Regions from separate parts of the Telluria sp. GW821-FHT07G12 genome, predicted to be linked through region 2. Evidence: predicted binding sites of a transcription regulator. Region 2 holds the regulator's gene; the other holds the start of a gene.
What was found. The regulator FliA, encoded in region 2, starts transcription of late flagellar genes. The targets are predictions, from matches to a motif close to CTAAAGTTTNNNNNNNNNNNGCCGNTA.
Positions count from the first base shown of each region.

Region 1 (14,614 bases), on a different contig from region 2:
CGAAGTCTTCCATGCGCTGGGCGTCGCCGGCGTTCGAGGACGCGGCGACGATGCCCGGGAAGGCGCGGTTGCGGTTGACCGAATCCTGGGTCTTCATCAGCTGCTCGCGGTTGGCGACGGCGAAGTTCCAGGCCTGGTCGAGGTGGGAGCGGCCCACGCCCTGCACGATGCCGGCCACCTGGGTCGGCGGCGTGTTCGGCGACAGCGCCATCTGCAGCACCTTGTCCGCCAGCGCCGGATCCTGCACCTGGATCAGTGCGCCCAGCAGGCGCGAGCGCTCCTCGTTGTTCTGGGTCTGCTGCATGCGCGCGGCGATGGCCTCGAAGGTCTGCTGGTCGGCATAGCGGCCGGCGGCGGAAGTCACGAAACCGATCATCGCCGGGCTGACGGAGGCCGGGTCGCTCAGCCAGCGCTTGAAGCGGCTGCGCGCCTGCGCGATCGCCTCCTCGTCGCCGGCACGCGCCAGGGCGCCGGCCAGCAGCGCGCGCAGCTGGGCGTCTTCGACCGTCTCGGCGGGCTTCTCGTCCCAGCCCAGTTTGACAAGCTTGGGCTTGGCGAAGCCGACGATCAAGCGGCGCACCAGCGGACGCTCCGGCTCGCCGCGCGCCAGGGAATCCAGGAAGCCGAGGTTGCCGAGGATGGATTCCCACACCGCCAGACGCGGCTCATCGCCCAGCTGCGCCGCCAGTTTCAGCCAGGCGTCGAGCGGGACCAGGCCGGCCGTGACCTGGGTCCAAGTATCGTTCAGGAGCTTGAGGCGGGTGGCGTCCGGCAGGCGCGCGGCCTGGCTGGCCAGCGCGTCGAAGGTGGCGCGGTCGTACTGGATGCGGAAGTAGCCGACGCTGTGCGGGTCGACCACCAGCGCGCCCTCGCAGCCGGGCAGCGTCACCCTGGCGGTGGCGCCGCTCAGCAGGGTCGTCATCGACTTGCCGTTCACGGTGCCGACCTGCAGCGGCACGCTCCACAGGCGGTTATCCGTGGCCGGCTCGTCCAGGCGGAACTGCTGCTGGCTGAGGGTCACCTTGCGCTTGCCGTCCTCGCAAGCCTGTTCGACTTTGATCAGCGGGAAGCCCGGCTGGGTGGTCCAGTCCGAGGCCAGCTTGCCGACCGGCTTGCCCGAGGCATGCTCGAGCGCCGCCCACAGGTCGGCGGAAGTCGTGTTCGAATACTGGTGCTTCTGCATATAGGCGCGGATGCCCTTGCGGAAGGCGTCTTCGCCCAGGTAGGCCTCGAGCATGCGCAGGAAGGCCTGGCCCTTTTCGTAGGTGATGTCGTCGAAGGCGTCGGCGGCCTGGGCTTCGGTCTCGACCGGGGTCTGGATCGGGTGCGTGGTCTTGCGCGCGTCGAGGTTCATGACGCGTTCGCGGTCGCCGATGTTGGCCAGGTAGGGGCGCCACTCCGGGTGGAAGTGCTCGGTGGCCTTGGACGCCATCCAGGAGGCGAAGCCCTCGTTCAGCCACAGGTTGTCCCACCAGGCCATGGTCACCAGATTGCCGAACCACTGGTGCGCCATTTCGTGGGCGTTGACCGAGAAGGTCATCTGGCGGATGTGCTCCGGGCTGGTCTTCGGATCGTACAGCAGGGTGTTTTCGTTGTAGACGATGCCGCCCCAGTTCTCCATCGCGCCATTGAAGCCGTTCGGGATCGCGATCTGGTCCAGCTTGGCCAGCGGGTAAGGCACGCCGAAGTAGTTGTTATAGAAGTGCAGCAGGTCGCGGCTGGCGTTAAGGGCAAAGGCGCCCTTCTCCTTTTTGCCCTCGGTGGTGACGACGCCGATCTCGACGCCGTCCTGCTTCGTGCTGATGCGCTCGAACTCGCCCGCGGCCAGCACTACCAGGTAGCTCGGCATCTTCGGGGTCGGCTTGAAGCTGATGCGCTGCTTGCCGCCGGCGATGTTGGCCTGCTTGTCGACCGGGGTATTCGAGAATGCTTTCAGGCCGGACGGCAGGTCGACCGACAGGCGAAACTTGGCGCGGAAGGCCGGCTCGTCCCAGGTCGGCAGCATGCGCCGCGCGTCAGTCGGCTCCATGGTGGTGGCGATCAGCTTCTTGTCCGCCTTCCCGGCCTGGTAGTTCACATAGAACAGGCCGCGCCCTTCGCGATTGATCTTGCCGCGGAAGGCCAGCTCGAGGCGATAGCGGCCCGGCGCCAGTTCTTGCGGCAGGGTGAAGCTCAGGGTTTCCTGCTTCTCGTCCAGCACCGGGCTCAGCTTGAGCTGCTTGAGTCCCTTGCCGGAGAGCGTGGCGCTGTCGATTTCCAGCGCGGCGGCGTTCAGCATGATCGTCGAGGTGGCTTTCAATACCTCGATCTCCACCGTTTCCGTGCCGCTGAAGATATTGGCGGCGATATCCGGCGCCAGGTGGGCCTGGTATTCCACCGGGATGACGTCCTTGGGCAGCTTGCCCGGCGTCTTGTCAAAAGAATACGGTGCTTCGGCATGGGCGCCGATGGCGGCAAGGGCCAGCGCGGTAGCGCCGATCGCCTGGATTGGTCTCATGGACTTTCTCCCTTTCTCTCTCGTCTTGTTATTGTCGGCGCTGCTTTGGCGCAGCGATCCAGCTTGCACTATAACCAAGCCGAATGGCAAGGATGACAGGATTGCGACAAACTGCAAAAAGCCGGGCTGGATTGCACAATCCGGGGAGCAGATCGCTTTCTGCCCATCTCTTCCGTGCGCTGGATCAAGTTGAATACAGGCAAAATCTCATGAATCGAGTTTGCGAAAAATTTTTTAAAAAAATCTTTCGAAAACCCTAAAGTTTCAAAAATCTGGGCCGATAACGACCCAGATACCCGGCAATCCGGCCGGAAAAAATTGCTCTTGGTGCATCATGACGTCCAACGAAGTCCTCGCCATGTACGAAAACATCGCCGCTCTCAGCGGCCGCATGGCAGTTGCTGCCCAGGATGGCGACTTCGATGGCTTGGCTCGGCTGGAAACCCAGGTGTCCCTGCAGGTGAGCGCTACCAAATCGGGCGTGCCGCCGCTGGAAGGCGCCCAGCGCCTGCGCAAGATCGACCTGCTCAAGCAGATCATGGCCAACGACCGCGCCGTGCGCGACGTCACCGAACCCTGGCACGGCCAGATCGAACGGGCAATGAGCGCCCACTAAGCGTTTCACTCCCCCACCAATCAACCCCTGCGACTCGCGTCCCAGGGGTTTTTTGTTGCTTATCCCTCTACTCCTTTTTGCTGCACAACAGCAAGCAAAACGTTTTCTCTGATCTCGCTTGTTTTCATGGGCGCAGGAAATAAAGCTACATATCTCCCTATGAAACTGGACAGACCAATTCAAAAAACCTTAAGTTAATCGTTTTCCTAAAGTTGTTGACATGGCCGTTTCTTGTGATTAGGATTCTCACAACAATGACAGGCACAAGGAGACGAACCATGTTGGACGCATGCCGCCGAGCCGCCAGCCGCGCTGCGAAAACGTTTGCCTGCGGAATCGTCCTTGCTGCCATCGGCACCCAGGCGCTGGCAGCCGAGCCGGTCGCCGATCTCGTCAAGCGGGATTTCCAGATCGCGGCCGCCCAGTACCGCAGCCTGCTGGCCTCGGTCCAGGGCAAGCCGGGTTTCCCGCGCACCGTCGACAAAGGCGCACTGGTGACGGTCGGCCCGAAGGACTGGACCAGCGGCTTCTTCCCAGGCTCGCTGTGGTATCTGTTCGAAGCCACCGGCGACCCGGCCTGGAAAACGGCCGCGATCCGCTACACCCTCGACACCGCCCCGGCCAAGTTCGACAAGTCCCAGCACGACCTCGGCTTCATGCTGGGCAGTGGCTACGGAAACGGCTACCGCCTGACCAAGGATCCGGCCTACCGCGACGCCCTGCTGGCCGGCGCCACCACCCTCATCACCCGCTTCAATCCGAAAGTCGGCGCCATCCAGTCCTGGGACCTGTGGAAGGACAGCACCTGGAAATTCCCGGTCATCGTCGACAACATGATGAACCTCGAACTCCTCATGTGGGCGGCTAAGGCAGCCAACGAGCCGCGCTACCGCGAGATCGCCATCGCCCACGCCGACACCACCCTGCGCAACCACTTCCGCCCCGACAGCTCGAGCTACCACCTGGTCGACTACGATCCGCAAACCGGCGAAGTGCGCGGCAAGGTCACGGTCCAAGGCTTCGCCGATAACTCCTCGTGGGCGCGCGGCCAGGCCTGGGGCCTGTACGGCTACACCATGATGTACCGTGAAACGAAAAAGCCGGAGTACCTGGCCCAGGCGCGCCGCATCGCCGACTTCTTCATCCATCACCCCCGCCTGCCAGCCGATGCCATCCCTTACTGGGACTTCGACGACACCGCCATCCCCAACGCCCCGCGCGATGCCTCCGCCGCCGCCATCACCAGCTCGGCGCTGCTGGAACTCGCCGGCTTCGTCGACGCCCCGAATGCCGCGCGCTACCGCGCCTTCGCCGAGCGCCAGCTGCGCAGCCTGTCCTCCAGCGACTATCTGGCCGCGCCCGGCGAGAACCACGGATTCCTGCTCAAGCATGCGACCGGCCACAAGCCGGCCGGCAAGGAGATCGACGTGCCGCTGAATTACGCGGACTACTACTTCCTGGAAGCTTTACTGCGCCTGCGGGCGACGCAATCTCAATAAAAAATCAAGAGGAGACACACATGCAGAAGCACCATACCGGGCGCGCCCACATTGCGCTCAAGCCCCTGTCCGCCGTCGTCGCACTCGCCATCGCCCAGTGGACGCTGCCGGCCTGGGCCCAGGAAGCGCAGGAGGCCCAGCCCGACCCGAACAAGATCCAGTCGGTGGTCGTCACCGCCAACAAGCGCGTCGAGCGCCTGGAAAACGTGCCGATGGCGATCTCCGTCATCTCCGAGCAGGAGATCCAGGCGAACAATATCCGCGAGATCGAGGACGTGATCAACCTCACCCCCTCGCTGACCCAGGCCTCGGGCACCACGGCCGCCAACAACGCCCTGTTCATGCGCGGCATCGGCACCGTCTCGGTGGGTATCGGCGTCGAATCCGACGTCGCCGTCATCATCGACGATATCCCGATCGCCGTGCAGTTCCAGGCCTTCCGCGACCTGGCGGACGTGTCCCGCATCGAAGTCCTGAAAGGCCCGCAGAGCACCCTGTTCGGCAAATCGGCGGTGGCCGGCGCGATCAACATCGTGACCAAGCCGGTCGCCGGTCCGATGACCTACCGCGGCAGCTACTACCGCACCGACGACGGCGAATGGCGCGTGGCCGCATCGGCCGGCGGCCGCGTCTCGGATACCTTCGCCATGCGCCTGGCCGCCAACAAGAACGAGATGCCGGGTAACTTCACCAACCTGACGACCGGCGAAAAGGTCAACGGCTCCTCCGGCAACACCTTCATGGGCAAGCTGACCTGGACCCCGATCCGCGACCTCGACATCGACATCCTCCCGCACTACAACAAGCAGGAGAACAGCCGCGGCGTGACCGCCGTGAACGGCTTCTACCGCACCACCGGTTCGGCCGCCGCGGGCAATCTGGTGCGCACCGACGCCGACCTGGCCACCGCCTACATGAACGGTAACCCGCAGCTGCCGGCATCGCTCACGCTGGCCGGCATCAACCCCTACGACAAGAACAACCGCAACGTGCGGCGCGACTTCCCGACCGGGATCAACTCGAAGACCGCCGGCACCGGCCTGAAATTCTCGTACCGCCTGCCGAGCGATGCGACCCTGATGTCGATCTCCTCGTACGAGCACTACACGGCCAACGACTACCGCGACCAGGACTTCGTCGACGTCCCGACCATCGCCCGCCCCGGCGAGACCAAGTTCAGCGTCGGTAACAACCAGTTCGGCACCTACGAGATCAACTCGAAGACCCAGGAACTGCGCCTGGTCTCGCCGGACGCCAGCAACTTCCGCTATGTGGCCGGCCTGTGGTGGGCCAAGAACACGATCGACCGCCACTTCATCCGCGGCTTCTGCGTGGCGCCGAGCACCTGCACGGCCAACTCGCCGTCGAGCCCGACCAACTACTACACCGACATCTACAACATCAACAAGGCGGTGTTCGGCCAGGTGACCTGGGACTTCGCGCCCACCTGGACCCTGGTTGCCGGCGCCCGCCACAACATCGAGGAATCGGGCTACAACTACATCCGCAACTTCTACACCGACCAGCTGGACCGCGCGACCTTCAAGCCGGGCCCCGTCGGCGTCGACCAGTTCTCGAGCAGCGGCAACATGGACGTGGCCAACACCGGCAAGCTGAGCGTCCAGAAGCAGGTCACGCCCGACCTGATGGTGTACGCCATGACCGCCACCGGCCACAAGGGCAAGGCCTACGACGTGACCAGCGGCCTGAAGGCCTCGGCGGCCTTCCCGGTCGATCCGGAAACCAGCCGCACCTATGAACTCGGCACCAAGGCCAACCTGTTCCACGGCCGCATGTCGGTGGCGGCGGTGGCCTACAAGACGGACTTCAAGGGCTATCAGCAGAACACCTCCTTCGTACTGCCGAACGACCCGACCATCTACACGCAGCTGAACTCGATCCCGAAAGTGCGCACCAAGGGCTTCGAACTGGACACCAGCTTCATCGTTACCACCGGCCTGACGGTCAAGGCTTCGGTGGCCTACACCCGCCCGACCATCGTCGACTGGAAGAACGGCCCCTGCTACCAGGACAACACCAACCCGGCCATCGGCACCACCGGCAAGGGAGAAAACGGATCGCTGGCCGGCTGGAACCGCGCCTGCTACGCCATCGTCGCGGGTTCGACCACCGGTGTGCAGGACCTCTCCGGCGGGATCTTCCCGGGCACCCCGAAGGTCAAGGTCAACATCGGCAGCAACTACGACTGGAAGTTCGCCAGCCTGCCCTTCTCGGCCTTCGTCAACGGCAACGTGCGCTACCAGAGCGACTACCAGACCAACATCAACAACGACCCACGCTCGGTCAACGACGGCTACACCATCGCCGACCTGGGCTTCGGCGTGCGCGACAACGGCGGCCGCTATACCCTGAGCTTCCGCGTGAATAACCTGTTCGACCGCTTCTACATCGGCAACGCGAACGCCAGCGGCCCGTCCTACCGCGCCGGCCCGACCTCCTCGTCGCCGTCCATCACGGTCAACAGCTGGGTGCCGCCGCGTGACGTCTTCCGTTATTTCAGCGCGAAGCTCGACGTGAAGTTCTGACGCTGCAGTATCATCGCAAGAGCCTTTCGATGCCGTCCGGCCCCTCCCGGACGGCATTGTCGTTACTTGGAGAGAGAATGAGACACCGCATTATTGCCCTGCTCCTCGCCGCCTGTGCGGCCATGGCCCACGCCGCGGATCCGGTTGACGTCCAGCTGGCCGGCACACCGGTCACCAAACGCGCCGACAGCCTGGTAACGCCGCTGCAGAACATCTACGGCCGCAGCCACCTGAGCCTGAACGGCCGCTGGAGCTACATCATCGACCCCTACGAGACCGGCTACTACGACTACCGCCACGTGCCCTTCGACGCGTCGAGCAGCGGCAAGGGCGGCTTCTACGACGACCGCAAGCCGAAGGACAAGGGCGACTGGGTCGAATACGATTTCGACCGTGCGCCGACCATGAAGATCCCAGGCGACTGGAACTCGCAGGCCGAGAAGCTGCAGCTCTACGAAGGCACGCTGTGGCTGCGCCAGGTGTTCGAAGCCCAGCCCGTGCAGGGCAAGCGCTACATGCTGTACTTCGGCGCGGTGAACTACGAAGCCCACGTCTACCTGAACGGCAAGAAGCTGGGCATGCACCGCGGCGGTTTTACACCCTTCCAGCTCGACGTCACCGATAAACTGGTCAGGGGCCGCAACTTCGTGGTGGTCAAGGCGGACAACACGCGCCACCAGGACGCCATCCCGACCCTGAACACGGACTGGTGGAACTACGGCGGCATCACCCGCGACGTGCTGTTGGCCGAAGTGCCGGCCACGCACATCGCCGACTACAAGCTGCAGCTGGCGAAAGGCGACGCCCATCGCATCGAGGGTTATGTGCAGATGGCCGGCGCGTCGGGGCCGCAGAAGGTGACGGTGTCGATACCGGAAGCCGGCATCCAGGCCAGCGTGCAGACCGATGCGCGCGGCCGCGCCGCCGTCAGCATCCCGGTCAGCAAGCTGGACCTGTGGTCACCCGAACTGCCGAAATTGTACTCGGTGACGCTGACGGCCGGCGATGACAAGGTGGTCGACCGCATCGGCTTCCGCACCATCGAAACGCGCGGCGAGGACATCCTCCTGAACGGTAAGCGCGTCTTCCTGCGCGGAATCTCGCTGCACGACGAGAACCCGCTGATTCCGGGCCGCCTGCGCAGCAGCGGCGACATGCGCATGCTGCTGCAATGGGCCAAGGAGATGAACTGCAATTACGTGCGCCTGGCCCACTACCCGCACAGCGAAGAGATGATCCGCCTGGCCGACGAGATGGGCCTGATGGTCTGGGCCGAAGTGCCGGTCTACTGGACCATCTCCTGGGACAAGCCGGAAACCTTCGCCAACGCCCAGGCCCAGCTGACGGACCTGATCGTGCGCGACAAGAACCGCGCCAGCGTCGTGGTCTGGTCGATCGGGAACGAGACGCCGATCTCCGCGCCGCGCAATGCCTTCATGGGCGGGCTGGCCAAGACCGCGCGCTCACTCGACGACACGCGCCTGGTGGCGGCCGCGCTGGAGATCCACCGCAAAGGCAAGTCGATCACGATCGAGGATCCGCTGGCCGACCTGCTCGACCTGGCCAGCTTCAACGAATACGCCGGCTGGTACTGGGCCAGCAATGCGGAGATGCTGGACTTCAGATTCGACATCCGCCTGAACAAGCCGGTGGTGATTACCGAGTTCGGCGCCGATGCATTGGGCGGCTATCACGCGGACGCCGATACACGCTGGAGCGAGGAGTATCAAGATGCCCTGTACCGCAACCAGTTCAAGATGCTGGATGGGATCCCGGGCCTGCGCGGAATGACGCCCTGGGTGCTGGTGGATTTTCGGTCGCCGCGGCGTACGCATCCCTATTTCCAGGACTTCTGGAACCGCAAGGGCCTGATTTCCGATGACGGCAAGAAGAAGCAGGCCTTCTGGACCCTGAAGCGTTATTACGAGCAGAAGCAGCGCCAGTACGACTAAGCTCGGTGCGCAATCGCCGCCAGGCGTTTTACCGCATCGTCGATGTCCCCGGCCGGCACCTGGCTGTAGCCCAGCAGGAGGCCGGTCCAATCCGTCTTGCGCAGGCCGGTCTCGTGGCGCGTCATGCAGTGCACGGCGATGCCGGCAGCGAGCGCCGCATCGCTGATCCGGTCGTCGCGCCAGGCCGGATCGGCAAAGCGCAGCGACAAATGCATGCCGGTGCCGGCGCCATGGACCAGCGCCGCATTCCCGACATGCCGGTCCAGGGCCTCGAGCAAGGCATCGCGCCGCTCGCGGTACAACCGCCGCATGCGGCGCAGGTGCTGCACGAACTGCCCGCTGCTCAAGAACGCCGCCAGTGCGCGCTGCTCCGGCACCCGCCCGTGCATGGGCATGCGCGCCAGCGCCGGATGCGCGGCCTCGGCCAGGCCGGCGGGCAGCACCATGAAGCCGGTACGCATGGCCGGGAACATGGTCTTGCTGAAGGTGCCCAGATAAATCACCGGTGCGGAAGGCGCCAGGCCCTGCATCGCCGGCAGCGGCGGGCCGTCGTGCCGGAACTCGCTGTCGTAATCGTCTTCGATGATCAGCGCGCCCGCGCGGCCGGCGTTTTCCAGCAGTTCCAGCCTGCGGCGCATGTCCAGTACCCCGCCGGTCGGGTACTGGTGCGAGGGGCTGGCATAGATGAGACGCGGCGGCGTGCGGCGCCAATCGTCGGCGTTCGGGGCGATGCCCTCTTCATCCACCGGGATGCCGACCGTGCGCAGCTGGCCGCCGCGAAAGGCCGACAACGCTCCCAGATAGCCTGGACTTTCGATCCAGGCCGTGTCCCCGGCATCGGCAAACAGCTGGACGCACAGCTCCAGGCTGGCCTGGGTGCCGTTGGTGACCACCACCTGTTCGGGGTCGCAGCGCACGCCGCGCGCAGCCTGCAGATAGTCGGCAATCGCCTTGCGCAGCACCGGCAGGCCGGTGGGGTCGCAGTAATCGAATTCGAAGGGTCCGGTCTCGCGCCAGGCGCGGTCCAGCAGGCGGCGCCAGGCAGCCATGGGAAAGGCGTCGAGTGCGGGCACGCCGAGGGCAAACGCGCCGCTCAGGAAGCCGGGCGAGGACATGCCGGCCAGCGCCTGCGCCCGGCGCGACAGGGTGGACGGCACGGGGTCCGCACTGTCGCGCGCGGGCGTGGATCTCGTCACTTGCGCCACCGCTGTGCCGCGCCGGGAGGTGAGCAGCAGCCCTTCCGCCATCAGCTGTTCGTAGGCGTACAGGACCGTGTTGCGTGCAATACCCAGCTCGCGCGCCAGCATCCGCGTCGACAGCAGGCGGTGCCCGGCAACCAGGCGCCCGCCGAGGATGGCCGCGCGCAGGCAGGCGTGCACCGTGCGCTGGCGCGGCCAGCCGCTCACATCGTTGTGGCGCTCGAAGTCCGCGAGCAGGAGGCCGTAGTCCATGTGTAGTCCTATCAAACAGGCGCCGGGTGGCCCTTACATGGTACCAGCCCGCTGATTATAGTCTGTCAATAAATATCTTTTCATGGATCTGTCGAATTCCATCCTTTCATTCGTCGACAAGGAAAGGTGAGGAGACTATGAAAAAGCTGATCGCTGCAACAATGCTCGGACTTGGCCTGCATGCCGCTTCGCTGGCGGGCCTGGCCGAAGGCGTCGCTGCCTACAAGGAGCAGGATTACGCCGTCGCGCTGAAGGAAATCGCGCCGCTTGCCAGGGCCGGCAATGCGGATGCGGAGCATTTGCTCGGCCTGATGTACTACATGGGCCATGGCGTGCCGCGCGATTACAAGGAAGCGTTTTCATGGCACCACAAGGCGGCGCTGCAGGGCTTGCCCGCCGCCGAATACGTGGTCGGCGCCATGTATTACACGGGCAACGCGGTGCCCCAGGACCAGGCGCTGGCCATCTCCTGGTTCCGCAAGGCTGCCGAGCAGGGCCATCCGGACGCGCAGTATGCCCTCGGCCTGATGTACCGCTACCACGTGGCCGGCCTGCCTGAGGATGCGGTGACCGCTTACATGCTGTGGGACCTCGCTGCCGCCAGGGGCCACCGCAACGCCGGCGAGCAGCGTTCCGAGCTCGCGCGCCGGATGACGGAGCAGCAGATCTCGCAGGCGCAATGCCTGTCCCGCCGCTGGCAGCCGGGCATGTCCTTGCCGGCCCGGCCGCACAAGAGCAGCAGCACATCCTGAATCACTTCCCGAATCACTTCCCGACAAAGAGCGCACATGAGCTTGTTCAGAACAAAAAATCTCGACCAGATGATGGCCATGAGCCGCAAGCCCGGCGGCCTGAAAAAAGTCCTCGGCCCCTTCGACCTGATCCTGATGGGAATCGGCGCGGTGATCGGCACCGGCATCTTCGTCCTGACCGGAACCGGCGCCGTCACGGCCGGCCCGGCCCTGACCCTGTCCTTCATCATCGCCGGCGTGTGTTGCGGGCTGGCGGCCCTGTGCTACGCGGAATTCGCCTCCACCGTCCCGGTGGCGGGCTCGATCTACACCTACAGCTACGTCACGATGGGCGAACTGGTGGCCTGGATCATCGGCTGGGACCTGCTGCTCGAATACGGCCTGGCGACGTCCGCGGTGGCGGTGGGCTGGTCCGGCTATTTCCAGTCCCTGATGGAGAGCTTCGGCCTGATCCTGCCGGAAGCGCTGCGGGCCGCGCCAGGTGCGGTGCCGGGCCTGCATACCTGGTTCAACCTGCCGGCCTTCTGCATCATGATGGTGCTCACGGCGATGCTGTCGCTGGGCGTGCGCGAATCCGCGCGCGTGAACAACATCATGGTGATCATCAAGCTCGGCGTCGTGCTGCTGTTCATCCTGGTGGGCGCGCGCCACGTCCAGCCGGCCAACTGGCATCCCTTCATGCCGCATGGCGCCGGCGGCACGCTGAGCGCGGCCGCCCTCATGTTCTTCGCCTTCATCGGTTTCGATTCCGTCACCTCCGCCGCCGAAGAGGTGAAGCGCCCCGAGCGCGACCTGCCCATCGGCCTGATCGGCACGCTGGCGATCTGCACGATCATGTACATCATCGTCACCGCCATCATGACCGGCATCGTCCCGTACGCGAAATTCCTCGGCATCGACCATCCGGTGTCGCTGGCCCTGCAGTATGCGCACGAAACCTGGTTCGCCGCCTTCGTCGATCTCGGCGCCATCCTCGGCATGACGACCGTGATCCTGGTGATGGCCTATGGCCAGACGCGCATCCTGTTCGCCATGTCGCGCGACGGCCTGCTGCCACCCCGCCTGTCCAACATCCATCCACGCTTCGGCACGCCCTTCTTCGCCACCTGGATCGTCGGCATCATCTTCGGCCTGCTGAGTGCCGTGGTGCCGCTGGGCGTACTCGGCGAACTGGTCAACATGGGCACGCTGGCGGCCTTCTGCCTGGTATCGGTAGCGGTGATCGTACTGCGCAAGAAGCGCCCCGAGCTGCACCGCGCCTTCCGCTGCCCCGGCGTGCCCTACGTGCCCATGCTCGCGATCGCGTTCTGCGCCGTGCTGATGGCCTTCCTGAGCAAGACCACCTGGGCCGCCTTCCTGGCCTGGCTGGCGCTGGGCCTGGTAGTCTACTTTGTCTATGCGCGGCCGCGCTCCCTGCTGAACCAGGCAGCGCCAGCGCCGGAAGTTTTGCCAATTGGAAAATAATATGAAAGTGACCGTTTCCATCGACGTCCCCTCCATCGAGGCCGGCCTGCAGTTTTTCGGCGAAGCCTTCGGATTTGCCGAGACCTCCCGCCCGCATCCCGGCTACGCGGTCCTGAGCGCCGGCGAAGCGACGATCGGCCTGGTGGCCAAGCCGGCGGGCAGCCATCCGGCGAAAGGCAGCGACGACGTGCGCAGGTACGAGCGGCACTGGACGCCGGTGCACATCGATTTCCGCGTCGAGGATTTCGAGGCGACACTGGCCAGAGCGCTGGGCGCCGGCGCGAAGAGCGAGCAGGTGCATCGGGTGCCGGGCTATCCGCCGGTGGCTTTTTGCAGCGATCCGTTTGGCCACGGATTTTGTATAGTTGGCCTTCAGCCCATCAACACGGAGACAAGATGTCCGAACTAAAAGTACGAGGCTTTTCCATTTCCCTTGACGGCTATGGCGCCGGCCCGAACCAGAGCCTGGAGAATCCCATGGGCGAAAACGCCGGCGGACTGCACCAGTGGTTCCGCGGCACCCGCACTTTCCAGACCATGATCGGCAACGAAGGCAAAGGGACCGACGGTCCGGACGAAGACTTTGCCGCGCGCGGCTTCGAGAACGTCGGCGCCTGGATCATGGGCCGCAACATGTTCGGGCCGGTCCGCGGCGCCTGGCCGGACGATGAGTGGAAAGGCTGGTGGGGCGATGAGCCGCCCTACCACGTTCCGGTGTTCGTGCTGACCCACCATCCGCGCCCGCCGCTGGAAATGAAAGGCGGCACGACCTTCTATTTCGTCACCGACGGCATCGAGTCAGCCTATGAGCAGGCTCGCGCTGCCGCGAAGGGCAAGGATATGCGCCTGGGCGGCGGCGTGGCGACGGTGCGCGAGTTCCTGCAGGCCGGGCTGGTGGACGAGATGCATCTGGCGATCTCGCCGGTGCTGCTGGGATCGGGCGAATCCCTGTTCACGGGGATTGATATGAACGCCCTGGGCTTCCGCTGCGTCGAGCATGTGCCGACGGCGGCCGCGACCCACGTGGTGCTGCGCAAGGACTGATCAATCCTTGTAGATCGGCCCCGCCAGCAGGAAGGGGCCGCCCTGATAGGTCGCCGCGATATCATCCGCCGGCGGCCACACCCCGGTCTGCGGAAAGCGCTCCGCAAACACCCGCGAACTCTTCTGCGGCACGAATCCCAGATGCGCCGCCTCGCGGTTGTCCCACCATTGCACATCATTGTCGGACACGCCGTAGGTGATCGTATGCCCCACCCGCGGCGTGAACAGCGCGCAGCGCACCAGTTCCACCAGGTCGTCGTAAGCCAGGAAGGTCGTCATCATGCGCGCATTACGCGGCGCATCGAAGGAGGAGCCGATGCGCAGGCAGACGGTCTCGATGCCGAAGCGGTCGAAGTAATAGCGTGATAGGGCCTCGCCGAAGCACTTCGACACGCCGTAGATGCCGTCGGGGCGCAGCGGCACATTCGCGTCGACGACCTGCGTGGTCGGGTAGTAGCCGACCACGTGGCTGGAGCTGGCGTAGATCACGCGCCGGATGCCGCGCTTGTGCACCGCCTCGTACAGGTGATGCAGGCCGAGGATGTTGGCCTGCATGATGTTCTCGAAGCTGTCCTCGACCGAGACGCCGCCGAAGTGCAGCACCGCGTCGACGCCTTCCGTCAGCGCCATCACCGCCTCGCGGTCGGCCAGGTCGCACTGCACCACTTCCTCGCCCTCGCCCGCCGGCGCGATCTCCTTGACGTCGCTGAGACGGACGTTTTCCGCCCACGGCTTGATGCGCTCGCGCAGCATGACGCCGAGTCCGCCGCCGGCGCCGGTCAACAGGAGGCGC
Region 1 is NZ_JBWKQA010000005.1:420,223-434,836, forward strand. It holds gene AC07PE_RS20515 (M1 family metallopeptidase) at 1-2,497, opposite strand, end outside; gene AC07PE_RS20520 (flagellar protein FliT) at 2,832-3,113, shown strand; gene AC07PE_RS20525 (glycoside hydrolase family 88 protein) at 3,392-4,612, shown strand; gene AC07PE_RS20530 (TonB-dependent receptor) at 4,633-7,158, shown strand; gene AC07PE_RS20535 (glycoside hydrolase family 2 protein) at 7,236-9,110, shown strand; gene pdxR (MocR-like pyridoxine biosynthesis transcription factor PdxR) at 9,107-10,561, opposite strand; gene AC07PE_RS20545 (tetratricopeptide repeat protein) at 10,699-11,313, shown strand; gene bcaP (branched-chain amino acid transporter BcaP) at 11,350-12,777, shown strand; gene AC07PE_RS20555 (VOC family protein) at 12,779-13,186, shown strand; gene AC07PE_RS20560 (dihydrofolate reductase family protein) at 13,174-13,821, shown strand; gene AC07PE_RS20565 (NAD-dependent epimerase/dehydratase family protein) at 13,822-14,614, opposite strand, start outside.
Region 1: a site for FliA is predicted at 2,754-2,780, ahead of AC07PE_RS20520 (flagellar protein FliT). Genes of this name have one in related genera too.

Region 2 (14,614 bases):
TGTAATTGCCGTCGGCCAGCGTGACCGGCTTGCCGTTGCTGTCGAGCTTGTTGGCATCGGGGACCCCGTCCCAGGCCAGCGGGATCACGCCGGCTTTCTGCTTGCCGAGATCCATGGTCTGCACTTCCTTGCCGTTCTTGTCGCTGATGACGACCTTCATGCTGTCGACGTCGCTGGCCAGCTCCACGCCCATGATCGCCTTGCTGCCCGAGAGGGTCACGTTGCTGCCCTCGACCAGCACGCCGTGGCCTATCAGGTTGGTCGCCTGCATCGCTTCCGTGCTCTGGTAGCTGGCCTTCAGGGTGTTCAGGGTCTCGTTCAGCTTGTTTACGCCGGTGACGGTCTGCAGCTGCGCCAGCTGGCTGGTCACCTGGGCGTTGTCGAGCGGGTTCAGCGGATCCTGGTTCTTCAGCTGGGTGACCAGCAGGGTCATGAACTTGTCGGTGTCGGCCTGCACGCTGTCGCCGCTGGTGGTGGCGGGCTTGGCGTTCATGGTCGACATCAGGTCGTTGATGGTGGTAGTCGATCCGGCGTTGGTATTTACGGTAGTCATAGTTGGGGGCTTTCAGTGCTTACTGACCGATGGTCAGGGTCTTGAGCAGCATGGTTTTCGCCGCGTTCATGGTTTCGACGTTGGTCTGGTAGGAGCGCGAAGCCGACAGCATGTTGACCATCTCGTCGACCACGTTCACGTTCGGCATCGTCACATAGCCCTTGTCGTCGGCCAGCGGGTTTTTCGGGTCGTACACCTGCTTCATCGGCGACGGGTCCTCGACTACTTCGCGTACCTTGACGGCGGTGGAGCCGGCGGCGACGGGCACGGCCTCGAACACGACCTGCTTGGCGCGATAGGCTTCGCCGGTGGCGCTGGTGGCGCTGTCGGCATTCGCCAGGTTGCTGGCGGTGGTGTTCAGGCGCTGGGACTGGGCGCTCATCGCCGAGCCGGCGACGTTGAAGACGTTAAAGAGCGACATGCTTATTGGCTACCTTATTGGTTGTTCTGAATGGCGGCGAGCAGGTTGTGGATCTGGTGATTGATCATGGTGATGCCGGCTTCGTAGCGCAGCGCGTTGTCCGCGAACTGCGTACGCTCGGTATCCATGTCGACCGTGTTGCCGTCGACGGCGCCCTGCACCACATTGCGGTACAGGACCGGCGTGCCGTCCGTCAGCGCCTTGCCGTCCGCCGCCACCGGGCCGTTGGCAATGTGACCCTGGCTGGTGGTCGTCATGCCGCCCTGCTGCTGGGTGCCGCGCGCCAGCGCGCCCTGCAGGGCGTTCGAAAAGTCGATGTCGCGCGCCTTGTAATTAGGCGTATCCGCGTTGGCGATGTTCGAAGCAAGCAGTTCCTGGCGCTGCGAGCGCAGGCCCAGCGCGGTTTCGTTGAAACGCAGGTACTCGTCAAGTTTGCCGATCATGCTGCCTCCGGGGCTTTTACTTTATTGGACAGGATCGATCATACGAGCCTGCAGAGTCTTCCAATCGGGCAATAAAGGGACCCAAATGGGGGCTATTCCAAGTTTCGATGCGGATTCAAGCCGCCTAAGATGGCAGGGTCGAACAGGATTTCCCTCTTATGAAAAGCCTCATCCGTACTCTTTTTGCCGCTTTGTCGCTCATTCCGCTGTTAAGCCAGGCTGCGCCCGCTGTGCCGGCGCGCCAGGACGCGAACGCGCTGCGCGCCGTGGTCGAACAGTTCCTGCTGACCCAGGCAGCCGGCCTGCCGGGCGAGGTATCGGTGAAGGTCGGCGCAGTCGATCCGCGCACCGCGCTGGCGGGCTGCCCCGCGCCGGAAGCATTTCTGCAGCCAGGCGCGCGCGCCTGGGGCAAGACCACGGTGGGCGTGCGCTGCACCGCGCCCTCCGTATGGACGATCTTCATCCAGGCCCAGGTGAACGTGAAAGCGGACTACGTGGCGGCGGCGGTGCCGCTGGCCCAGGGCCAGCCGGTCGAGGGAGGCCAGCTGATGTTGGTTAAAGGCGACATCGCGGCGATGCCGAACGGAATCATCACGGACATGGCGCAGGCGATCGGCCGCACCCCGACCGTTTCGCTGGCGGCGGGCACCCCGCTGCGGCTGGACACTTTAAAGAGCAAGCCGGTGGTGCAGCAGAACCAGGCCGTGCGCCTGGTGTTGAACGGCAACGGTTTTTCCGTGTCGTCCGAGGGCCGCGCGATCGGCACCGCCGGCGAAGGCCAGGTGGTGCAGGTGCGCACCGCGTCTGGCACGGTAGTCAGCGGCACGGCCAGGACCGGCGGTATGGTCGAGGTGGCCTTTTAACGGTATAGGGACTAAAGTTTTCACTTACAAGGCCGATAACCCAAGCAGATCCCGGGCTTTCTGTTCCGACCTGCAAAGGATGATGCTGTGAAAATCAACGATACCCTCAAGAACAACCCTGGCGTCCAGGCGAACACCACGCCGCCGGCGACCGCGAAAACCGCCGACAACGCGGCCGCGGCGACTGCTGCAGCGACCTCGCCTGCCGCCACCGACACCGTGCGCCTGTCCCAGCAAGGCCAGGCACTGGCTGCCGGCAGCACGAATCAAGTGTTCGACAGCAAGAAAGTCGAACGCATCAAGGCGGCCATCGCCGATGGCCAGTTCCAGGTAAATTCGGAGAAAGTGGCGGACGGCCTGCTGGAAACGGTACGCGACCTGCTGCACTCCCGCAAACGATAGAGTAGACATGGCCATAGCATCCCCCGGCGCAACCCTGCGCGATGAACAGCAACTGATCGGCTCCATCGTGGAGCTGATGAAAACGGAACAGCAGTTCCTGGTCAGTGCGGATGCCGATGGCCTCTCCACCATCAATCCCCAAAAGCTGCAGCTGGCCCAGAAGGTGGCCGAGCTGTCGCGCCTGCGCCACAGGGCCCTGGGCGCCGCCGGCTTCCCGGCCGCGGAAAGCGGCATGGAGTCCTGGCTGGCGGTCGGCGGCAACGACGAGCTGCGCAGCCAGTGGAACCACCTCCTCGCCATGACACGCGAAGCCAAGGAGCTGAACCGCGTGAACGGCATGCTGGTCAACAAGCAGATGGCCCACACCCAGGGCATGCTGAATGCGCTGCGCCCGGCGGGCAATGGCGGCGCCGGCGTGTATGGCCCGGGCGGGCACACCGCGCCCTCGGGTCCTTCGAAGCGCTACCTGGTCGGTTAAGCCGCCCCCTGCGCCTTCAGTAGCACTTCCACCTGCTCGGCCGTCACCGGCCGGCTGAAGTAAAACCCCTGCATCTGCTTGCAGCCGTGCGCGCCCAGGAAGTCCAGCTGGGCGGCGCTCTCCACGCCTTCGGCAATCACCTCCAGCTTCATCGACTGCGCCAGCGCGATCACCGCCTTGACGATGGCCGCGTCGTCGCCGTCGATGCCGGCGCCGTCCGCGATGTCGGAGACGAAGGAACGGTCGATCTTGAGGCAGTGGATCGGGAAGCGCTTCAGGTTGGCCAGGCTCGAGTAGCCGGTGCCGAAGTCGTCGACCGCCAGGTGCACGCCCATGCTCGACAAGCGCGCCATGGTCGCGGCGGCGGCGGACGGATTCTCCACCAGCACGCTCTCGGTGATCTCCAGCGTCAGCCAGGACGCTTCGCATCCCGTCTCAAGCAGCAGCTGCTCGACCTTGGCCGCCACGTCCTGCTCGCGGAACTGGCGCGCCGACATGTTCACGCTCATGCGCGGCGGCGTACCGCCAAGCAGCTGGGCGAAACGGGCCTGCTGGCGCAGCGCCTCTCCAAGCACCCACTCGCCGATCGGCACGATCAGGCCGGTTTCCTCGGCCAGCGGAATGAAGTCGTTCGGCGGCACCAGCGCCCCGCCCTCCGGCTGCCAGCGCAGCAGGGCCTCGACGCCGACGATGCGGCCGCTGCCGGCGTCGACCTGCGGCTGGTAGTGCAGCACAAACTCGCCGCGCAGCAGGCCGCGCTGCAGGCCGTGCTCGATGCGCAGGTGGGCCTGGGCCTCGGCCGCCATGTCGGCGGCGTAGAATTCAAAGCGCTTGCCGCCGCCGGCCTTGGCGCGGTACATCGCGCTGTCCGCCGCCTTCAACAAGGCTTCGCTGTCGCGTCCATCGCCGGGATACATGGCGATGCCGATGCTCCCGGACGGGAACACCTCGTGGCCGCACAGCGTCAGCGGCTCGAACAGGCTTTCCAGCAGCTTGGCCGCCACCAGCGCGGCGTCGTCGGGACTCGCCAGGTCGGCCAGCACCACCACGAATTCGTCGCCGCCCTGGCGCGCCACGGTGTCGCTCTCGCGCAGCGCGGAGGACAGGCGGCGCGCGATTTCGACGATCAGCTGGTCGCCGGCCTCGTGCCCTAGGCTGTCGTTGACGTGCTTGAAGCGGTCGAGGTCGATGAACATCACCCCCACCTGCCGGCGCCCGCGCTGCGCATGCGCTATGGCCTGCGCCAGCCGGTCCTGCAGCAGCAGGCGGTTCGGCAGCCCGGTGAGGGTATCGTGGGTGGCCATGCGCAGCAGCGCTTCCTCGGCCTCCTTGCGGCGCGAGATGTCCTGCACCGCGACGATCAGGCGCAGCTGGCCGGAAGCGGCCTCGCGCATGGTCGACGCGCTCAGCGCCACCCACACCGCCCGGCCGTCCTTGCACAGGTAGCGCGACTCGCGCCGGAAGTCGCGCACCTCGCCCGCGACCAGGCGCGCCACCTGGGCCTTGTCCTCATCGAGTTCGTCCGGGTGCGTGACCTGGTGGAAGAAGCGCTGCAGCAGTTCGATCTCGCTGTAGCCGACGATCTGCGACAGCTTGCGGTTCACGCGCAGGAAGCGCCCTTCGCGCGACAGCAGCGCGATGCCGATCGCGGCCTGGCTGAAGGTCAGGCGGAAGAATTCCTCGCTTTCCTGCAGACGCTGCCTGGCCTGGCGGCGGAAGGTCACGTCCTGGCCGATCAGCAGCAGCTGGATGGCGCCGGCCCGGGAGGTGCGGCGGATGTTGAACTCGAACCAGCGCACGCCCTCCGCGTGGCCGTCGACCGGCACCACCACGGCATCCTGGGGCGCACCGGTTTCCAGCGCAGCAGTCACGCGCTCGCCCAGTTCCACGGCCGGGAGCAGGGACTCGAGTACCGGCATGTTGGCCAGCGCATCGTCGGGAACGCCGAGCATGGCGCTCATGGTCTTGTTGATGGCGCGGACGCGGCGCTGCGCATCGACCACCAGCAAGCCGGCTGGCATGCCGTCGATGACCTGCAGCATGTCATCCTTGCCGAGTTCCAGGAAGCGCTTGCGGGTGGCAAGCGCCGCCGCTGAATTGTCTGATCCGCTCATACACATTTATTCGATGAATGCGCCTTCTGGCCGTCGGCAGCGTTGGCGTGGTGTTTCGGGAGGTGCTGTGGGGCGCATCGTGTGAGCCAGCGCGCGCATTGTTTGGGCGGCGCATGAGCGTTCAAGGGATTTATTCCGCCGTGAAACTCTTGTGTTCTTCCAGCATCATTCAATTCTAGCAATCGTTGTCTATACGAACTCACATATCTTTGTAACGGAGAATCAATTCTCACCATTTGTTGCATGAAAGCCGCACAGTCCGCATGGTTTCTTGCGAAGCGGCAATATTGCTGGCTCCCGGCTTGCTACAACCGAGCTTTGGACTAGCCTAGGGAGAAGCATATGGACTGGAAGTCGATCATGCGGACTGCGCTCGCGGCAGGCGCATTCGTCAACGCCGGCGCCGTGCTGGCCGCCACCGGCGAGGTCACGGTAAGGGTCACGCCGGAACGCCAGAGCCTGGCGAAAAGCGACAACGTGGTGGTGAACGTCACCGTCACCAACGCCACCGCGGTCACGCAATACCTGCTGAAGTGGCAGACGCCCTTCGCCGCCATCGAGGCGCCACTGTTCGAGATCACGCGCGACGGCCTGCCGGTGCGCTACCTGGGCATGCAGGTCAAGCGGGCCGCGTCCGTCCCCGCCGACTATATTGCCATCAAGCCGGGCGCCTCGCGCAGCGTGCGGATAGAACTCTCCGCGCTGTACGACATGGGCGTCACCGGCGCCTACAGCGTGCGCTGGCGCGACGGCGCGACCCAGCTGTTCAGCCGTCCGGGCGTGGCGCGCGTCGCCACCTCTCCCGCAGACGGCCAATCCGCCGTGCCTGGCGGCGCCACCGCCCTGCCCGATCCGGCAGTGGCCTCGGTATGGATCGACGGCCGCCTGCCGCGCGGCGCCTCCGACCCGGTTGCCGCCACGCCGGAGGGCGCCGGCCTGTCCTTCAGCCGCTGCTCGAACGCCCAGCAGGAAGCGATTACCGGCGCCGCGCAGGCCGCGCAGGCGATGGCGCAGGACGCCGGCGCCTACCTGCAGGCCAAGACCGTGGGCGCACGCTATACCAGCTGGTTCGGCGCCCTCGATCCGACCCGCTCGACCACGGTGACGGCGCACTTCCAGGCCATCAAGGATGCCTTCGCCAGCAAGCCGGTGACGGTCGACTGCGGCTGCAACGAATCCTGGTACGCCTACGTGTATCCGAACCAGCCATACAAGATCTATGTGTGCAAGGCCTTCTGGAGCGCGCCGACGACCGGCACCGATTCGAAGGGCGGGACCCTGGTGCACGAGATGAGCCACTTCATGGTGGTCGCCGGCACCGACGACCTGGCCTATGGGCAGGCGGCGGCCGGCGACCTGGCGCGGACCGATCCGGCCAAGGCGCTCAACAATGCCGATTCGCATGAATATTTTGGGGAGAATACGCCGCGTCTGGACCTCCGTTGAATGATGCATGCGTGGGCACGGAGTGCCCACCCTACAGTAGGGCAGGCTCCCCGAGCCCGCGTGCATTTAACATGGTTTTAACAAATTTTCCAGCGCACGATTGAAGAGTTTGAGGAGCATCAAACGTATATACAACAGTAACGAATTTCGTTTGCGCCCGCTCATGAATTCCACGAGGATGACTGCGGGCTATTGCTTACATCCGTAGCAAGTTCAGGATGCGGCGGCGGCCCATCACAACAAGCGCTGCTTAGCAGCAATAATGAAATCTACGGAGAAAAACACATGAGCAGGAATCTGTTGAAACTGGCTGTCGGCGCCGCCGTGCTCGCCATGTCCATGGCCGCCCAGGCTGCCACCGCCAACAACGGCGTCGTCGTCTCGGTCGCGCCCGAGAAGGCCTCGATGGGCAAGAACGACGACGTGGTGGTCAAGGTCACCTTCACCAATATCTCGGGCAGCCCGCAGTACGTGCTGAAGTCGCACACCCCGTTCGACGGCGTCAGCGCGCCGGTGTTCGAAGTCACCCGCGACGGCCAGCCGGTGCGCTACATGGGCAAGCTCGTCAAGCGCGCCGCGCCCACCGCCGCCGACTATTACCTGCTCAAGCCGGGCGCCTCCTATACCGTCAAGGTGGAGCTGTCCTCGCTGTACGACATGGCCACCACCGGCGACTACGCGGTCACCTACCACGCCGCCTCGCCGCAGCTGTTCGGCGACAATGGCCTGAACGCACACGTGAGCGCCCTAGGCGCCGGCGCGGACAGCGGCAAGCAGGCCGGCGAGCTGCAGTCCGACACCGCCTCGATGTGGATCGACGGCACCCGTCCGCGCGGCTCGCGCGAAGAGACCAAGTCGCTGGCCGAGATGCAGGCCCAGTCCGGCATGGTGACGGCCGCCAGCCTGTCCACCACCAGCTGCTCGGCCTCGCAGCAAAGCACCATCGCCTCGGCCCTCAGCGCCGCGCAGACCTACGCGACCAACGCCGACGCCTACATGGCCAAGACCACGATGGGCACCCGCTACACCAAGTGGTTCGGCGCCGTGAACAGCAGCCGCCAGGCGACCATCAAGTCGCACTTCGCGAGCATCAAGAGCACCCTCGCGACCAAGCCGATCAACGTGAACTGCGGCTGCACTGACAGCTCCTACGCCTACGTGTATCCGAGCCAGCCCTACACCATCTACGTGTGCAAGGCCTTCTGGAGCGCGCCGCTCACCGGCACCGATTCCAAGGCCGGCACCCTGATCCACGAGACCAGCCACTTCACCGTGGTGGCCGGCACCGACGACTGGGCCTACGGCCAGTCCGCCGCCGCCAGCCTGGCGATCAGCAATCCGTCGAAGGCGATCGACAACGCCGACTCGCACGAGTACTTCAGCGAAAACAATCCGGCGCTTCAATAAGACAGATACCTACGTAGGGTGGGCTCTCCGAGCCCACGCTTACATCCATGGAGAATCACATGAAAAAAGATCTGCTGAAACTCGCCGCCGGCGCCGCCGCACTGGCCCTGTCGCTGTCGGCCCAGGCGGTCAATAACGGCGTCGTCGTCTCGGTCGCGCCCGAGAAGGCCTCGCTGGGCAAGAGCGACGACGTGGTCGTCAAGGTCATCTTCACCAACACCTCGGGCAGCCCGCAGTACGTGCTGAAGTCGCACACCCCCTTCGAGGAGATCGAGACGCCGCTGTTCGAGATCACCCGCGATGGCCAGAAGGTGCGCTACATGGGCGCGATCGCCAAGCGCGGCGCGCCCACCGCGGCCGATTACTTCCTGCTCAAGCCCGGCGCTTCCTATACCGCGAAGGTGGAGCTGTCGGCGCTGTACGACATGGCCACCACCGGCGATTACGCGATCCGCTACCACACTGGCAAAAACGACGACGAGCTGAAGTCCAACGCCGCCAGCGTCTGGATCGACGGCATCCGTCCGCGCGGCTCGAACGAGGAGACCAAGACCCTGGCAGAGATGCAGGCCCAGGCCGGCGTGGTGACGGCGGCGGGCGGCGCCCTCGCCTTCAACAAGTGCACGACCGCGCAGCAGGCCGACATCACCTCGGCCGTCTCGGCCGCGCTGTCGATGGCGAGCAATGGCGACGCCTACATGAGCGCGGGTACGATGGGCACGCGTTACACGAAGTGGTTCGGCGCCGTCGACAGCGGCCGCGTCGCCACCATCAAGTCCCACTTCGCGGCGCTGAAGGACGCCTTTGCCACCAAGCCGATCACCGTCGACTGCGGCTGCAAGAAGACTTATTACGCCTACGTCTATCCGACCCAGCCTTACACCATCTACGTGTGCAAGGCCTTCTGGACCGCGCCGATGACCGGCACCGACTCCAAAGGCGGCACCCTGGTGCACGAGATGAGCCACTTCAACGTGGTGGCGAGCACCGACGACTGGGTGTATGGCCAGTCGGGCGCGGCCAGCCTGGCGGTCAGCGACCCGGCGAAGGCGATCGACAACGCCGATTCGCATGAGTACTTTGGCGAGAATACCCCGGCACTTCAATGATCTTGTAGGGTGGGCTCTCCGAGCCCACGCGGCCGTTTGCAATCCGCCGACGTCTGCGTGGGCACGGAGTGCCCACCCTACGTCACTTCTGCGTGTGACTGAACATCACCGCCTCGGTCGCGAAATCGGCGGAGGACTCCAGCTGCCGCACGTCCCCCAGCGCCGCCCCTTCATAGCGGATCACATAGGTATGCGTCCCCGGGCTGAAGGCATAGGCCTGCGTGATGTCGATGGTATGCGTGTGCGCGGAGTGCGGGGCCAGCTCGACGTAGTCGTCCAGCGTCAAAGGCCCGCGCTTGACCATGCGGCCCGTGTAGGGCACCTGGACGTCGCCGGGGTGCTGGCGCAGGTCGAACAGGCGGCGCGTCAAGGCCGTGTCGGCGGCGATCTCGCGCGGCAGGCCGACCCGCCGCTCGCCGCGGTTCTCGATCTTGAAAGTCACCAGCACCTTGTCATGCCTGGCGTCGACGCTCAGGCTCGCATGCACGTTCATCAATCGTTCTCCATCGGCGCCCGCGGCCGCGGCCGCGGCCGTCACGGCCCACAGCGCGGCGCACAGCATCGTTCGTCGTCGCATTCGACAGCTCCTGTCGGGTCGTAACGATTGTGCGCTGCCAGGGGAGAAATGCCAAGCGTGCGGTGCTGAGCCCTGCTATTCGGCCAGGATGGTGACCGCCACGCGCCGGTTGCGCGCCCGGCCGATCTGGTCGTCGTTGGAGGCGATCGGCTTGTTGGCGCCGCGCCCGACCGCGGCCAGGCGGCGCTCGGCCACACCGCTCTCGACGAACAGCCGCACCACGGTGCTGGCGCGCACCGCCGACAGTTCCCAGTTCGAAGGGAAGGCGGCGTTGGCGATCGGGGTGTTGTCGGTGTGGCCCTCGACTTCGATGGCGTGGGTGTCAATCTTCAGCAGGCCGGCCACGGTGCCCAGGGTTTCCCTCGCGTTGCCGGTGAGGCCGGCATCGCCTTCGTCGAACAGCACGCTGGCGTTGATCTCGACGGTGACGCCGCGCGCGGTCTGGGTGACGCGCACCTTGCCGCTGTCGACCAGCGGCTTGAGGACGCTATTGAGTTTGCGGGCCAGCTGCTCGAGGCGCACGCGGTCGCGCTTGGCCTCTTCCGCACGCTTGCGCGCGATGATGTTCGCCAGCGGCAGCGGTTCGACGTCGACCGAGGTATTGACTTTCGTTGCCGCGCCGCGCCCGCCGAAGGCGTCGCCGAGGGCATCGGACAGCACCTTGTACTTGCCGACGTTGACCACCGAGACCGCGTACATCACGACGAAGAAGGCGAACAGCAGCGTGATGAAATCGGCGTAGGAGATCAGCCAGCGCTCGTGGTTTTCGTTGTCTTCGACGTAGCGTTTTCGGCGCGTCATCAACGGCCCCGACTCAGTGCGGCGCCGTCAGGCAGGCGATGCGTTCTTCGAGCACCCGGGTGTAGTCGCCGGTGGCGATGTCGTGGAACACGTCGGTGAGGATCTCGTACTGCAGCACCTGCTCGGCGACGATACTCTTGATCTTGTTCCCCACCGGGTAGAACAGCAGATTGGCCAGGCCCACGCCGTACACCGTGGAGACGAAGGCAACCGCGATGCCGGCGCCCAGGCGCGAAGGGTCGCTGAGGTTTTCCATCACGTGAATCAGACCCAGCACGGCGCCGAGGATGCCGACCGTCGGCGCGTAGCCGGCCGCCGATTCCCAGATGCGGGCGGCCTGGCGCTCGCGCATTTCGTAGGTGTTGATTTCGGTGAACAGCAGGCTGCGCAGCTTGTCCGGCTGGATGCCATCGACCACCAGGCGCAGGCCCTTCTGGATAAAGGGATCGGCCTTGGCCATGTACTGTTCCAGCGAGAGCAGGCCGTCGCGGCGCGCCGACAGGCTCCACAGATGGATCTCGCGCGCCAGCTCCTTGCGGCGGTCCGGCGGCGGCGCGAACACCCAGCGCAGCATGCGCAGGCCGCGGATGAAGGCGGATTTTTTGGTCTGCAGCAGCACGGCGCCGAAGGTGCCGACCACCACGATCGCGAACGCGGCCGGCTGCACCAGCGAAGAGAACTTGCCGCCGTCGAGGGTATGGCCGACCAGTATGCCGGCAATCGCCAGGAGCAGCCCGAGCAGGCTGGCTATGTCCACGCAAGCTCCCGCAGATAGGTACGCAGGCGGCCCACGGCCTGGCTGTGCAGCTGCGACACGCGCGATTCCGACACGCCCATCACCGCCCCGATCTCCTTCAGGTTCAGCTCTTCCTCGTAATACAGGCCCATCAGGATCTTTTCCCTCGGCGGCAGGTTGTCGATGGCATCGATGACGGCCTGGCGGAAGTCGGTCTCCAACAGCGCGCGCAGCGGATCGTCGTCGTCGACGGCATAGCGGTCGAGCCAGCTGTCGTTGCCGTCCTCGTCATGGAAGTCTTCGTAATAGACCAGCTGGTGGCCGCCGGAATCGCCCAGCATTTCCTGGTAATCGGCCAGCGACAGCTTGAGCGACTTGGCGATCTCGGATTCGCTGGGCGGGCGGCCGAGCTGCTGCTGCAGGGTGGCCATCGCCTGCTCCACCTTGCGCATGTTCTGGCGGGTCGAGCGCGGCATCCAGTCGTTGCTGCGCAATTCGTCCAGCATGGCGCCGCGGATGCGCAGCACCGCATAGGTCTCGAACTGGGCGCCGTGGTTTTCTTCGTAACGGCTGATCGCATCGAGCAGGCCGATCATGCCTGCCTGTACCAGGTCATCGACTTCGACGGACGGCGGCAGTTTCGCCTTCATCTGGTGGGCGAGACGCTTCACCAACGGCGCATGCTCCGTCAGCAAATGATTCTTGTCCGCTTTCCCTTTGGCCGTGTACATTCTTTTTAAATAGCTCTCATGCCCGTTGCAAAACGTCCGGCCAGGCGGCGGAATGCCACCGATGCGCCCGCCAGCGGGAAGGCGTCGACCACGGCACGGCCCAGGCGCGCGGCGCGGTGCAGGTACTCGTCGGCAGGCACCGAGCCCATGGAGCTCAGCGTTACTGCCAAGTAACGTGTTGCCGCAGATGACATATTATCGTATACCACCTTTGCCTCGGCTTCGGTAGCGCCGGTGACAAGGATACCGAAAGGACGGCGTCCCAGGTGTTGCGACAGGCGCTTGACCAATGCATAGGCGTTGGTGATCGAGGTGGCTCCGGTCGAGACCTGCACCACGATCTCGGACGATTCCATGATCGGCACCGGGAAGCTGCCGTCGTCGGAGAATTCGCCGTCGACGATCACGATGCTGCCGGCCGACTGCTTGACCAGCACGTCGAAGGCTTTCGCCAGGCGGCGGGTTTCGTCGGCGGTGCGGCCGGGGCTCATCTTGACCACCGAAAAACCCTGCGGCGCCGGATGGATCACCTGGTTCAGCGCGCACTCCTGGCGCGCCACCTGCAGCAGGCCGGGACCGCGGTCCACGCCCAGGCGCTGGGCCACGCCATAGTCGTGCTCGCAGGCGTCGACGATCAGCACGTCATTGCCGCTCTGGGCCAGCGAGGCGCCCAGGTTCACCAGCATGGCGCCCTTGTCGTCCTGCGGAGTCGCCGAGAGAAAAGTCACGATGCGCGGCTTGGGGCCCGCCAGCATCCGGCGCAGGCCTTCTGCCTGGTCGAAATCAAAACTAGCCAACGTACACCTCGCGCAGCGAACGGTCGTTGTTCAGGTTGCCGAGGCCGGACATCATCAGCGGCAGGTCGGCATCGGAGAATTGCGCGGCAGCGTCCTTCTTGGTGCGGAAGGCACGGTCGACCAGCATGGCGCGGTCGGCCAGGTGCAGGTCTTCCGGCACGCGCTGGCCGTTGGAAATATAGTGCAGGTTCAGCTTCTGGCGGATGATCACGTCCAGCACGTTGCCGATCGAAGCGGCTTCGTCCATCTTGGTCATGATGCAGCCAGCCAGGCCGGTGCCCTGGTAGGCGCGCACCACTTCGTTCAGGGTCTCGTTGGTCGAGGTCGCGTTCAGGCACAGCAGGCGCTGCACGTTGGCGCCGCTCTCGGTCAGCATGGCCACCTGTTCCGTCACCATCTGGTCGCGCTGCGACATGCCGATGGTGTCGATCAGCACGGTGTGCTTGTTGCGCAGTTCCTTCAGTGCGATGCGCAGGTCGGCCTCGTCCTTCACCGAGTGCACCATCACGCCCAGGATCTTGCCGTAGATGCGCAGCTGCTCGTGGCCGCCGATACGATAGGCGTCGGTGGTGATCAGGGCCAGCTTTTCCGGGCCGTGGCGCATCACGCAGCGCGCGGCCAGCTTGGCAGTGGTGGTGGTTTTGCCGACGCCGGTCGGACCGACCAGGGCGAACACGCCGCCGCGGTCGAGGATCGCGTCCTCATCGGACATGCTGGTGATGTTGCGCGCCAGGACAGTCTTAATCCAGCGCATCGCTTCGGCGGCATCCTTGCCGGCCGGGAGCTTGTCGATCAGGTAGCGCGACAGGCTGGCCGAAAAACCGGCCGCCAGCATCTCGCGCAGCACGGTGGCCTTCTGCGGCTCGCGCTGCTGGGTGCTGCCCCAGGACAGCTCGGAAAGCTGGGTTTCCATCATGCCGCGCATGGCGCGCAGCTCGCCCATCATGCCCTGGATCTCGGCGGCGGCCGCGCTTGCAGCCGATTCCTTGGCCTGGGCGATCGCGGCCGACATCATGGCGGTCATCGCGGCCATGTCGAAGGACGGCGTTTCCGGCTGGGCGCGGCGGTTGGCGTAGGTTTGCGGAGCCGGCGCCGGCTCTTCGAAATCATTGAAAGACGGCATGGCCGGGCGGGCTGCGGCTGCGGCACGCGGCATCGGCTCGGCCTGGATGTTGCTGAAGCTGCGGGCCTCCGGGGCGTCGTAGGGGCGCGGTGCGCCGGCTTCGTGCAGCGCGCGGGCGGCCGGGGCAGCCGGTGCGGCCGGCATGTCGTCCAGGTGGTGCAGCTGGGGGCGCGGGGCCGCCATTTCCGATTCCGGCGACGGCGACGACAGCGAGGCGACGTCGTCGTTGTCCAGGGCCAGGATCTCGACCACGCCATCCACCGGGCGGTTCGACAGGATGACCGCGTCTGGCCCCAGGGCATCGCGCACCTTGCGCAGGGCCTCACGGGAAGTCGGGGCTGTAAATTTCTTCACGTTCATCGTTGGTCTCCGCTCTTGCAGGCAGGTGTTACGTCAGTCGGTTGCTATCGGCTTGGCGGGCATATTGGCCCATTCACGGATAGGATTATTGACGATGCCGCAGGGAAACCATCGCGGGAAAAGGAAGGGGAAAGGTGCTTATTTCCCCGAGGCAGGACATCCAGAGAGTGATATTGAACCGCCACAAGAAGAATCGCCCGCGTTGCGCGGGCGATTCGACGGTCATTGCTTACTCATCAGGCGGTGCCAACCA
Region 2 is NZ_JBWKQA010000001.1:722,859-737,472, forward strand. It holds gene AC07PE_RS03505 (flagellar hook assembly protein FlgD) at 1-553, opposite strand, end outside; gene flgC (flagellar basal body rod protein FlgC) at 573-974, opposite strand; gene flgB (flagellar basal body rod protein FlgB) at 989-1,417, opposite strand; gene flgA (flagellar basal body P-ring formation chaperone FlgA) at 1,576-2,280, shown strand; gene flgM (flagellar biosynthesis anti-sigma factor FlgM) at 2,368-2,682, shown strand; gene AC07PE_RS03530 (flagella synthesis protein FlgN) at 2,690-3,160, shown strand; gene AC07PE_RS03535 (putative bifunctional diguanylate cyclase/phosphodiesterase) at 3,157-5,274, opposite strand; gene AC07PE_RS03540 (M35 family metalloendopeptidase) at 5,617-6,720, shown strand; gene AC07PE_RS03545 (M35 family metalloendopeptidase) at 7,006-8,127, shown strand; gene AC07PE_RS03550 (M35 family metalloendopeptidase) at 8,187-9,236, shown strand; gene AC07PE_RS03555 (hypothetical protein) at 9,319-9,813, opposite strand; gene motD (flagellar motor protein MotD) at 9,889-10,614, opposite strand; gene AC07PE_RS03565 (flagellar motor protein) at 10,628-11,371, opposite strand; gene AC07PE_RS03570 (RNA polymerase sigma factor FliA) at 11,362-12,081, opposite strand; gene AC07PE_RS03575 (MinD/ParA family ATP-binding protein) at 12,087-12,878, opposite strand; gene flhF (flagellar biosynthesis GTPase FlhF) at 12,871-14,361, opposite strand; gene flhA (flagellar biosynthesis protein FlhA) at 14,598-14,614, opposite strand, start outside.